DNA from 2 places in the Streptomyces sp. NPDC005808 genome. Region 1 is predicted to be linked to the other one. Evidence: riboswitches for the same ligand, from Rfam matches in the RefSeq annotation. Region 1 holds a riboswitch; the other holds the start of a gene.
The links. Region 1 has a riboswitch for cobalamin ahead of ACFYPC_RS02540 (ribonucleoside-diphosphate reductase subunit alpha). Riboswitches for the same ligand answer to the same signal wherever they lie in the genome.

Region 2: another riboswitch for cobalamin. It lies ahead of ACFYPC_RS07835 (FecCD family ABC transporter permease); the one in region 1 lies ahead of ACFYPC_RS02540 (ribonucleoside-diphosphate reductase subunit alpha).

Annotation. Positions count from the first base shown of each region.
Region 1 is NZ_JBIAIK010000001.1:562,203-568,009, forward strand. It holds gene ACFYPC_RS02525 (GlxA family transcriptional regulator) at 1-88, opposite strand, end outside; gene ACFYPC_RS02530 (hypothetical protein) at 273-467, shown strand; gene ACFYPC_RS02535 (ribonucleotide-diphosphate reductase subunit beta) at 576-1,532, opposite strand; gene ACFYPC_RS02540 (ribonucleoside-diphosphate reductase subunit alpha) at 1,586-3,982, opposite strand; cobalamin riboswitch at 4,117-4,275, opposite strand; gene mctP (monocarboxylate uptake permease MctP) at 4,574-5,807, opposite strand, start outside.
Region 2 is NZ_JBIAIK010000003.1:188,203-194,009, reverse strand. It holds gene katG (catalase/peroxidase HPI) at 1-1,859, opposite strand, end outside; gene ACFYPC_RS07840 (Fur family transcriptional regulator) at 2,253-2,663, shown strand; cobalamin riboswitch at 2,684-2,836, shown strand; gene ACFYPC_RS07835 (FecCD family ABC transporter permease) at 2,940-3,977, shown strand; gene ACFYPC_RS07830 (ABC transporter ATP-binding protein) at 3,981-4,748, shown strand; gene ACFYPC_RS07825 (ABC transporter substrate-binding protein) at 4,762-5,775, shown strand; gene ACFYPC_RS07820 (protein-tyrosine phosphatase family protein) at 5,788-5,807, opposite strand, start outside.

The DNA.
Region 1 (5,807 bases):
CGCGGTCGAGGCCGAACACCTCGCAGACGACGCCGAGTTCGAAGGGGTGTACGCCGTCGAGCAGCGCGACGGCCACGTTCTTCAGCACAACTTCACCTCGCCTGGTGGCGGCGGGCCGGCCTGTCCGGCGTCTTCGGCCGGGAGACCGGGGGTCGGCCCCGGGCAGGCACAGCAACGTGCTTACCAGTGTGCCTCAGAAGTGGCAGTAATTCGAGGGTGTGCGGCAGTCCTGCCACTGACCTCGGCGGGCGATCGGCGCGACAGTAGACGACATGAACGCACTCACAGACACACTCACCGTCCTCGGAATCCTCCTGATCCTGGCCCTTCCCGCACTGGTCGGACACACCCGCGAGCGGCGTATCGACCGGCAGCTGCGGGCGGCGGCAGCGCGCCGGTCCGGCCAGGCCTCGGCCGACCGGGGCCTGCGCGGTCTCACCACGAACGATGTCGCGCGCGCGGCGTGAGCGGCGACGAGTAAGACGAGTAAGCGGCATGAGCGGCATGAGCGGCGACGAAAAAAGTGACCGCCCCGGCCTCACGGCCCGGGGCGGTCACTGTGACAGCGGCAGTTCCTAGAAGTCCTCGTCCAGATCGACGGTGCCTTCCACCGCCACCTGGTACGCGGACGCACGGCGCTCGAAGAAGTTGGTCAGCTCCTGGACGCCCTGGAGCTCCATGAACGAGAACGGGTTCTCCGAGCCGTACACCGGAGCGAAGCCCAGGCGCTGCAGGCGCTGGTCGGCCACGCACTCCAGGTACTGGCGCATCGAGTCGGTGTTCATGCCCGGCAGACCCTCACCGCACAGATCGCGCCCGAACTGCAGCTCGGCCTCGACGGCCTCCCGCAGCATGTCGGTCACCTGCTGCTGGAGCTGGTCGTCGAAGAGCTCCGGCTCCTCCTTGCGGACGGTGTCGACGACCTCGAACGCGAAGGACATGTGCATCGTCTCGTCGCGGAACACCCAGTTGGTGCCGGTCGCCAGGCCGTGCAGCAGACCCCGGCTGCGGAACCAGTAGACATACGCGAAGGCACCGTAGAAGAAGAGCCCCTCGATGCACGCGGCGAAGCAGATGAGGTTGAGCAGGAAGCGGCGGCGGTCGGCCTGGGTCTCCAGGCGGTCCAGCTTCTCGACCTCGTTGATCCACTTGAAGCAGAACTCGGCCTTCTCGCGGATGGAGGGGATGTTCTCCACCGCGTCGAAGGCAGCCGCACGGTCGTCCGGATCGGGCAGGTAGGTGTCAAGGAGCGTCAGGTAGAACTGGACGTGCACCGCCTCCTCGAAGAGCTGGCGGCTCAAGTACAGCCGCGCCTCGGGGGAGTTGATGTGCTTGTAGAGGGTCAGCACCAGGTTGTTCGCCACGATCGAGTCGCCTGTCGCGAAGAACGCGACCAGCCGGCCGATCATGTGCTGCTCGCCCTCCGACAGCTTCGCGAGATCGGCGACGTCCGAGTGGAGGTCGACCTCCTCGACACTCCAGGTGTTCTTGATGGCGTCCCGGTAGCGCTCGTAGAAGTCGGGATAGCGCATGGGGCGGAGGGTGAGTTCGAAGCCCGGGTCGAGAAGGTTCTTCTGGGTGGTGCTCACTGGCAGGCCTCGCAGGAATCGGGGTTTTCGAGGGAGCAGGCGACGGCGTCCTCGTCGGGGGTCGCCTGCACGGGGATGGTCTTTTCGGGCTGTGCCTGGGCCTGTGCCGCGCGGGCGATGCGGGTCGCCGGGCGGGAGCGCAGGTAGTACGTCGTCTTCAGGCCCGACTTCCAGGCGTACGCGTACATCGAGGAGAGCTTGCCGATGGTCGGTGTCTCCAGGAAGAGGTTCAGGGACTGCGCCTGGTCGAGGAACGGGGTGCGGGCGGCGGCCATGTCGATCAGGCCGCGCTGCGGGATCTCCCACGCCGTGCGGTACAGGTCGCGGACGTCCTGCGGGACCCAGGTGAAGCCCTGCACCGAGCCATTGGACTCGCGCAGCGCCTCCCTCGTCTGCGCGTCCCACACGCCGAGCTTCTTCAACTCGGCGACCAGGTAGGAGTTCACCTGGAGGAACTCGCCGGACAGCGTCTCGCGCTTGAACAGGTTCGACACCTGCGGCTCGATGCACTCGTAGACGCCCGCGATCGAGGCGATGGTGGCGGTGGGCGCGATGGCGAGGAGCAGCGAGTTGCGCATGCCCGTCGTGGCGATGCGTTCCCGCAGGGCACTCCAGCGCTCCGGCCAGTTCAGCTCGGTGTCGTAGTGGTCGGGGTGCAGGACGCCGCGGGCGGTGCGGGTCTTCTCCCAGGCGGGGAGCGGCCCGTTGCGCTCGGCGAGGTCCGCGGACGCCTCGTACGCGGCGAGCATGACGCGCTCGGCGATACGGGTGGAGAGTGCCTTGGCCTCCGGCGAGTCGAAGGGGACGCGCAGCTTGAAGAAGACGTCCTGGAGGCCCATCGCGCCGAGGCCGACCGGGCGCCACCTGGCGTTGGAGCGGCCCGCCTGCTCGGTCGGGTAGAAGTTGATGTCGACGACCCGGTCGAGGAAGGTGACCGCGGTGCGGACGGTCTCGTCGAGACGCTCCCAGTCGATGTCGCCGGCCGTCGTGTCGACGAACGCGCCGAGGTTCACCGAGCCCAGGTTGCAGACCGCCGTCTCCCCGTCGTCCGTGACCTCAAGGATCTCGGTGCACAGGTTCGAGGAGTGGACGGTGTGGCCCGGCTCCGCCGTCTGGTTGGCGGTGCGGTTGGCGGCGTCCTTGAAGGTCATCCAGCCGTTGCCGGTCTGCGCGAGGGTGCGCATCATGCGGCCGTAGAGGTCGCGGGCGGGAATCGTTTTCCTTGCGAGGCCCTGGGCTTCCGCCTCGCGGTACGCCGCGTCGAACTCGTCGCCCCACAGGTCGACCAGTTCGGGCACGTCGGACGGGGAGAAGAGCGACCAGAGGGCGTCCTCGTTCACGCGGCGCATGAACTCGTCCGGGATCCAGTGCGCGAGGTTCAGGTTGTGCGTACGGCGGGCTTCCTCACCGGTGTTGTCGCGCAGCTCCAGGAACTCCTCGATGTCGGAGTGCCAGGTCTCCAGGTAGACCGCGGCCGCGCCCTTGCGCCGGCCGCCCTGGTTCACCGCGGCGACCGAGGCGTCGAGGGTCTTCAGGAACGGGACGATGCCGTTGGAGTGCCCGTTCGTGCCGCGGATCAGTGAACCGCGGGCGCGGATACGGGAGTACGACAGGCCGATGCCGCCCGCGTGCTTCGAGAGGCGCGCGACCTGGTGGTAGCGGTCGTAGATGGAGTCCAGCTCGTCCAGCGGGGAGTCGAGGAGGTAGCAGGACGACATCTGGGGGTGGCGCGTACCGGAGTTGAAGAGGGTGGGGGAGGAGGGGAGGTAGTCGAGGCGGCTCATGAGCCGGTAGAGCGCCTCGACTTCGGTGAGGGCGCGCGTTGTGTCGTCTTCCGCCAGACCGGACGCCACGCGGAGCATGAAGTGCTGGGGCGTCTCGATGACCCTGCGGGTGATGGGGTGGCGGAGGAGGTAGCGGCTGTGCAGCGTGCGCAGGCCGAAGTAGCCGAAGCGGTCGTCGGCTTCGGTGTCGATGAGTGCGTTCAGGCGCGCGGTGTGCAGGCGTACGAAGTCCGCGGTGCGGTCCGCGACGAGGCCCTCGCGGTGGCCGACGGTGACCGAGTCTGAGAAGGTCCGCACGCCCTGCGAGGCGGCTTCCGCCGCGATGCTGATCGTCAGCAGCCGGGCGGCCAGCTTCGAGTAGACGGGGTCCTCGGAGATCAGGCCCGCCGCGGCCTCGGTGGCCAGCTCGCGCAGCTCCGCGGTGATTTCGGAGGCCCCTCGTGCGGACCGGCCGCGCAGTGCGGCGGCGGCGACTCGGCCGGGGTCGGCGTCGGGGAGGTCGGCGGTGAGGTCCGTCAGGGTCCGCAGCAGTGCGGCACCGGGGCCGTCCGTCTCCACCGGGGCCTGCTGCGTAATCGCTGAGGCCGGGTCGACTGGCGCGATGGTCACGTGGGGCTCTCCCTCGCTGGGCACGGGGCCTTGGGGAGGGTGGCGGGGCACACGAGCGCACGCTCTTGGGCAGCGATGCGCCGCGTCCACCGGCCCATTCCGCGAGGCCCGGACGTCATGTCACCCGGGCCGGCCGGCCGGGGCGCACTGTCGGCAGGTCCTCGGACTGGACTCGCACGCGAACGAACGCGCATAAGTACACCGTTGCGGGACAGTTCCGGATTCGCACCGGATTCCCCTGCGGCGACAGCGAGCATGAGCATACATCTTGTGCCGGGGCGCTGTGGTACCCCCACATGTTGTGTGTCGTGTCGGCTTCGGGCCGTCGTGGGTCGGGGCCGTACCGGAGCATCCGTCCTCGGTCAGGCGCGGAATCGGTTGCCCAAGAGGGGAGCGGCGTTGACGCGCCAGCCGCTGCGGGCGGACGTTCCGGCACGTCCCCTTCTGCCGGTGGGCACCAACTAGCCCGTCCGGCGTTTGAGGACGAGCGCGTTCGGCGCGATGCGGGGGTCTGGGGGCGTAGCCCCCAGGAACAAGGGACGGGTAGGGGCGGAGGGGGCGAAAAGAATCCCCCCAGCCCCCACCCGGTGGTCAGTGCGTTGATCCCGCCGTGGCCGGCGGGAGTTCCACCTGTACGCCCTTGTCGCCGGCGTCTGCCGTGTAGTCCTCGGGGCTCGTCTCGTCGATGCCGTCGGGGGCGTTGAAGGCGCGGAGGGCGAAGGTGAGGACCACGGTCACCAGGACGTTCAGGACGAACGCCGTCAGGCCGATGTAGCCGATCTCGCCGATGCCGGGGATCTCCTTGGAGCTGCCGCCGAAGTGCTTCTGGGTGGGCGAGGCCACGCCGTACGCCGCGAGGGTGCCGTAGAGCATGCCGACGGCCCAGCCCGCCAGAAGGGCCCAGCGGTGGAACCAGCGGGTGAAGAGGCCGCCGACCAGGGCCGGGAAGGTCTGCAGGATCCAGATGCCGCCCAGCAGCTGGAAGTTGATGGCGACCGTCTTGTCCATGGTGAGGACGAAGGCGAGGGCGCCGACCTTCACGAGGAGGGAGACCAGCTTGGAGACCTTGGTCTCCTGGGCGGGAGTGGCGTCCGGCTTGATGAAGTCCTTGTAGATGTTGCGGGTGAAGAGGTTCGCCGCCGCGATCGACATGATGGCGGCGGGGACCAGGGCGCCGATGCCGATCGCCGCGAAGGCCACGCCCGCGAACCAGTCCGGGAACATGTTCTCGAAGAGCTGGGGGATGGCGAGTTGGGCATTGTCCACCTGCACTCCGGCCGCGATCGCCATGAAACCGAGCAGGGCCAGCAGGCCCAGCATGAGGGAGTACAAGGGGAGGATCGTGGTGTTGCGGCGGATCACCTCGCGGCTGCGGGAGGAGAGCGTCGCCGTGATCGAGTGCGGGTACATGAACAGGGCCAGTGCCGAGCCGAGGGCGAGGGTGGCGTACGTCCACTGGCCCGCTTCGGCCGGGACGGTCCCGCCCGCGCCCGCTGCGGTGTACTTGTCGTTCGCCGCCTTGAAGATCTCGTCGAAACCGCCCAGCTTGATCGGGATGTAGATGATGGCCACCGCGATCACGATGTAGATCAGGGTGTCCTTCACGAACGCGATCATGGCGGGGGCGCGGAGGCCCGAGGAGTAGGTGTACGCGGCCAGTACGCCGAAGGCGATCAGAAGGGGCAGGTCCTTGACGAACCAGTTGGTGTTCTCGCCGCCTCCTACGCCCATGACGTCCAGGACCGCCTGGATGCCGACCAGTTGGAGTGCGATGTACGGCATCGTGGCGAGAATGCCCGTGATTGCTACGGCGAGGGACAGGCCC
Region 2 (5,807 bases), on a different contig from region 1:
GCGCTCAGGTTCAGCAGGTTCGCCTTGTCGATCAGCAGGTACTCGGCGGGCAGGCGGTTGCCCTTGCCGAGGTAGTTGCGGAAGCCGTCGACGGTGGGCTCGAGCGCGGCGAACGACTCCACGTCCGTCTGCTCCTGCGAGGCGTCCACGCGGCCCGGCGTGAAGGGGACCTCGATGTCGAAGCCCGCGTCCTTGGCGGCCTTCTCGACGCCCGCGGCACCCGCGAGGACGATCAGGTCGGCCAGCGAGATCTGCTTGCCGCCGGCGTTGAAGGACGTCTGGATGCCCTCCAGGGTGCGCAGCACCTGCGCGAGCTGGTCCGGCTCGTTGACCTCCCAGCCGATCTGCGGCTGGAGGCGGATGCGCGCGCCGTTGGCGCCGCCGCGCTTGTCGCTGCCACGGAAGGACGAGGTCGCCGCCCACGTGGTCGAGACGAGCTGGGAGACCGACAGACCCGAGGCGAGGACCTGGGCCTTGAGGGCGGCGATGTCCGCGGCGTCGACGAGCTCGTGGGTCACCGCGGGCAGCGGGTCCTGCCACAGGAGCGTCTCGGAGGGGACCTCGGAGCCGAGGTAGCGCACGATCGGGCCCAGGTCGCGGTGGGTCAGCTTGAACCACGCGCGGGCGAAGGCGTCCGCGAACTGGTCGGGGTTCTCGTAGAAGCGCCGCGAGATCTCCTCGTACGCCGGGTCGACCTTCAGCGCGAGGTCGGTGGTCAGCATCATCGGAGCCTTGGTCTTCGACGGGTCGTGCGCGTCGGGGATGGTGCCCGCGCCCGCTCCGTCCTTCGCCACCCACTGGTTGGCGCCGGCGGGGCTGGACGTCAGCTCCCACTCGTAGCCGAACAGGTTCTGGAAGAAGTGGTTGCTCCACTGGGTCGGCGTCTGCGTCCAGGTGACCTCCAGGCCACTGGTGATCGCGTCGCCGCCCTTGCCGGTGCCGTAGGTGCTCTTCCAGCCGAAGCCCTGCGCCTCGATCGGGGCGGCCTCGGGGTCGGCGCCGACGGCGTCCGCCGGGCCCGCGCCGTGGGTCTTGCCGAAGGTGTGACCGCCCGCGATCAGGGCGACCGTCTCCTCGTCGTTCATCGCCATCCGGCGGAAGGTCTCACGGATGTCGCGGGCCGCGGCCAGCGGGTCCGGGTTTCCGTTCGGGCCCTCGGGGTTGACGTAGATGAGGCCCATCTGGACGGCGCCGAGCGGGTTCTCCAGCTCGCGGTCGCCGGTGTAGCGCTGGTCGTCGAGCCAGGTGGTCTCGGGACCCCAGTAGACGTCCTCGTCGGGCTCCCAGACGTCCGCGCGGCCGCCGGCGAAGCCGAAGGTCTCGAAGCCCATCGACTCCAGGGCGACGTTGCCGGTGAGGATCATGAGGTCGGCCCAGGAGATGCTCTGGCCGTACTTCTTCTTGACCGGCCACAGCAGCCGGCGGGCCTTGTCGAGGTTGCCGTTGTCCGGCCAGCTGTTGAGGGGGGCGAAGCGCTGCTGGCCGGCGCCGGCGCCGCCGCGGCCGTCGCTGATGCGGTAGGTGCCCGCGCTGTGCCAGGCCATCCGGATCATGAACGGGCCGTAGTGCCCGAAGTCGGCCGGCCACCACTCCTGCGAGTCCGTCAGCACCTCGGCGATGTCCGCCTTCACGGCGGCGAGGTCGAGGGTCTTGAACGCGGCGGCGTAGTCGAAGTCCTCGCCGAGGGGGTTGGAGACGGCGGGGTTCTTGGCAAGGATCTTCAGGTTGAGCCGCTCCGGCCACCACTGGCGGTTTCCGCCGCCCTGGGTCGGGTGCGGGGCTCGGTCGTGCGCGACCGGGCAGCCACCGCCGCCCTCCGTTTTCGCGTCGGTGACAATTGCGTCGTGGTTCTCAGTCATGGGAATCCTTCCGGACCTGCCGGGTCACGGGATCAAGGAGCTGCGGGCGGTGGAACGGTCGGGCGGGGGGTACGAAGACTGGGGTGGGCGGCGGCGGAGTCGGGGTGACCGGCCTCGCCGACCTGCGGAGGGCCTCACATACGGCCGGGAGGGAGATATGGCTCGCGCGACCGCGCATCCCGGAGGGGATGGATCGCCTCGAAGCCGAGGTGGTCCCGTCACGTCTCTGTCTCATGCCGTACTGGAGTCTTCCTGTCCCTTGGCTATCGCCGGAACCGATCCTACGATGGACCGAGTCCAAGTCAAGAAGCGGGCCAAGCCCATATCCAACCGGAACCCGGACCTCGACCGGTAAACTCCGGGCATCCACTGAACCTGAATAGGTGAACCGATATGAGTGACCTGCTGGAGCGACTGCGAGGACGTGGCTGGCGGATGACCTCCCAGCGACGTGTGGTCGCGGAGGTCCTCGACGGCGAGCACGTACACCTCACGGCCGACGAGGTGCACGCCCGCGCGGCACAGCGGCTGCCGGAGATCTCCCGCGCGACGGTCTACAACGCCCTGGGCGAGCTGGTCTCCCTCGGCGAGGTCCTGGAGGTCTCCACCGACGGCCGCGCCAAGCGATACGACCCGAACGCCCACCATCCCCACCAGCACCTGGTGTGTTCCAACTGCGGCACCATCCGCGACGTCCACCCGGCCGGCAACCCGCTGGCCGACCTCCCGGCGGAGGAGCGGTTCGGCTTCACGGTCTCCGAGGTCGAGGTCACCTACCGCGGCCTGTGCCCGTCCTGCGCCTAGGACTGTCCGGCACCGGCACCGGCCCTTGGCTCTTCGCCCGTTTGTTACGCTCATGACGCGTCCCGTGGGGGAAGTCCGGTGAGAGTCCGGCGCTGACCCGCAACGGTAAGCGTGACCGGCCGCCTGAGCCCGTCGCGTGAGCCCGATTACCCGCGGGGTGGCATGTGACCCGATGACGCTCGCCGCGGACTGCGAGAGGGGACCGCACGGTTCGGCTGTGCTGCCCATCCCCTGCTTGTGTTCACGAGGCGGCCCGAGGCTTAGGACCCGCCGCCCGTGCGCCGAACACCCGTCGTGCCGCTGGTCGTCGGGCTGGCGCTGTTGCTGTGTCTGTCACTGCTCTGCGGGGTCGGACTGGGCGCTTCGGGGATCGGGTGGGGGCAGGTACTGCGGTTTCTGTGGGCCGGGGTGACCGGGGGCGATATCCAGCCCGGTGACGTCGCCCCGTACACCATCGTCTGGGAGATCCGGCTGCCTCGTGCGGTGCTCTCCGCCGTCGTCGGCGCCGGGCTCGCGGCCGTCGGCGTCGCCGTACAGGCCATGGTGCGCAATGCGCTCGCGGATCCGTTCGTGCTCGGGATCTCCTCCGGCGCGGCCGTGGGTGCCAACGCCGTCATCCTGCTCGGGCTGTTCGCCGGGCTCGGGGTGTGGGCGCTGTCCGTCGCCGCCTTCGGCTCGGCACTGGCCGCCATGGCGCTCGTCTACGCGGTGGCCAGGTCGCCGCTCGGGCTCACACCGCTGCGCCTGGTGCTGACCGGGACGGCACTCGCGTACGGCTTCGAGGCCCTCACCACCGTCATGGTCTTCGGCGCCGCCCGCGGTGAGGCCGCCCGGTCGGCGATGATGTGGCTCCTTGGCAGCCTCGGCGGCGCGACCTGGGAGAAGGTGCCGCTCGCGGCCGCGGTGGCGCTCGCGGGGTGGGCCTGGCTGCTGCGGCGGGCCGAGTCGCTCAACGCCCTCGCCATGGGCGACGAGACCGCCGCCGCGCTCGGCGTGCCGCCCGGACGGTTGCGCCGGGAGCTGTTCCTCGTCACGGCCGCTGTGACCGGGTGCGTGGTCGCCGTGAGCGGAGCCATCGGCTTCGTCGGGCTGATGGTGCCGCATGTCGTACGGATGCTCGTCGGCGCCGATCACCGCCGGGTGCTGGTGGTGGCGCCGCTCGCCGGAGCCGTGCTGCTGGTGTGGGCCGATGTGCTGTCCCGGCTGCTGCTCGCCCCGTCCGAGCTGCCGGTCGGCGTGATCACCGCCGTGGTCGGGGTGCCCGCCTTCCTGCTGCTGATGCGGCGCGGCGGCTACGCGTTCGGAGGGCGCTGACCGATGCGGCTCGATGTGGAGGGTGTGTCGGTCGACGCCGGTGCGGTCCGGCTCGTGGACGACATTCGACTGAGCGTGGGCAGTGGGGACTTCGTCGGGCTCGTCGGGCCCAACGGGAGCGGCAAGTCGACGCTGTTGCGGTGCGTGTACCGGGCCTTGCGGCCGGCGGGCGGGGTGGTGCGGCTCGACGGGGACGACGTGCACACGATGGACGCGCGGGCCGCCGCCCGGCTGCTCGCCGCGCTGCCGCAGGAGTCGTCGGCCGAGTTCGACTTCACCGTCGCCGAGGTGGTCGGGATGGGGCGGCTGCCGCATCAGGGGCGCACCGCCAAGGAGGACCGGGCGATCCGCGCCGACGCCATGGCCCGTACCGGAGTCGCGCATCTCGCCGAACGCGGCTTCCTCGCGCTCTCGGGTGGCGAGAAGCAGCGCGTCCTGATCGCGCGGGCGCTCACCCAGCAGCCGCGCGTGCTGGTGCTCGACGAACCGACCAACCACCTTGACATCGCGCACCAGTTGGACGTGCTGTCGCTGGTCCGGGCCAGTGGCCTGACCGTGCTGGCCGCCCTGCACGACCTCAATCTCGCCGCCGCCCACTGCGATCTGCTGTACGTGATCGACGGGGGGCGTGTCGTCGCGTCGGGCCCGCCGCACGACGTGCTCCAACCGGCGTTGCTGGCCGAGGTGTTCGGGGTCCGCGCCCATCCGGTGCGACATCCGGAGACCGGTGCCGTGCAGTTGCTCTTCGACCTTCTCCCCTCGGCCCGATAAAGGAACTCCCCGTATGCGCAAGCCCGTTGCAGCCGTCGCCGTGTGTCTCGTCACCCTCGTCACCGGATGCGGCGCCCAGGTCAAGACGTCGGAGTCGAAACCGGCGTCGTCGACCGTCACCCTCACCAACTGCGGCCAGAAGGTGACGTACGAGAAGGTCCCCGAACGTGTCGTCACGAACGACGTCGGCATCACCGAGATCATGTTCGCGCTGGGCCTGGAGGACCGCATGGCCGGGTTCGCCATGCCGGACGACAAGGGCGATCTGACCGGCGTGCCCTGGAAGGACGGCTACGACGAGGTGAAGTGGCTGTCCAAGCAGCAGCTCACCCAGGAGAACGTCCTCGACGCCCGCGCCGATCTGGTCTTCGCCGGCTGGAACTACGGCTTCCGCGAGGACAGCGGCGTCACCCCGGATGCCCTGAAGAAGCTCGGCGTCCCCTCGTACATCCTCACCGAGTCCTGCCGCAACGGCCGTACCGAGTCCTCGCGCGGCATCATGCCGCCGCTGGACGCCCTGTACGCCGACCTCACCAACCTCGGGAAGCTCTTCGGCGTCGAGCAGCGGGCGGCCACACTGGTCGCGGACTTCAAGAAGCAGGTCGCCGCCGTGCAGGCCGAGGCACCGACGGGCGCGGACCGGCCGAAGGTCTTCCTCTACGACAGCGGCCAGGACCAGCCCTTCACCTCCGGGCGGTACGCCGCCCCCGAGGAGATCATCAGTAGGGCGGGCGGCGTGAACATCACGCACGACCTCGACGACTCCTGGACGACGGTGGGCTGGGAGACCGTCGTCGAGCGGGACCCTGACGTCATCGTGATCTGCGACTACGGGGACGTCAGCGCCGAGGAGAAGCGGAAGTTCCTGCTGTCGTACGCGCCGTTGCGGAACGTCTCCGCCGTCAAGAACAAGCGGATCTTCGTCCTCGACTACGTCGACCTCGTCGAGAGCCCGCGCAACCCGTCGGCGATCGCCCGCCTGGGCGCGTACGTGCGGACGGTGGCGGGGACCGGCGCCGCCTCATAGCCCGCGTGGCTTTCAGGCGGCGAAGCGCCGTA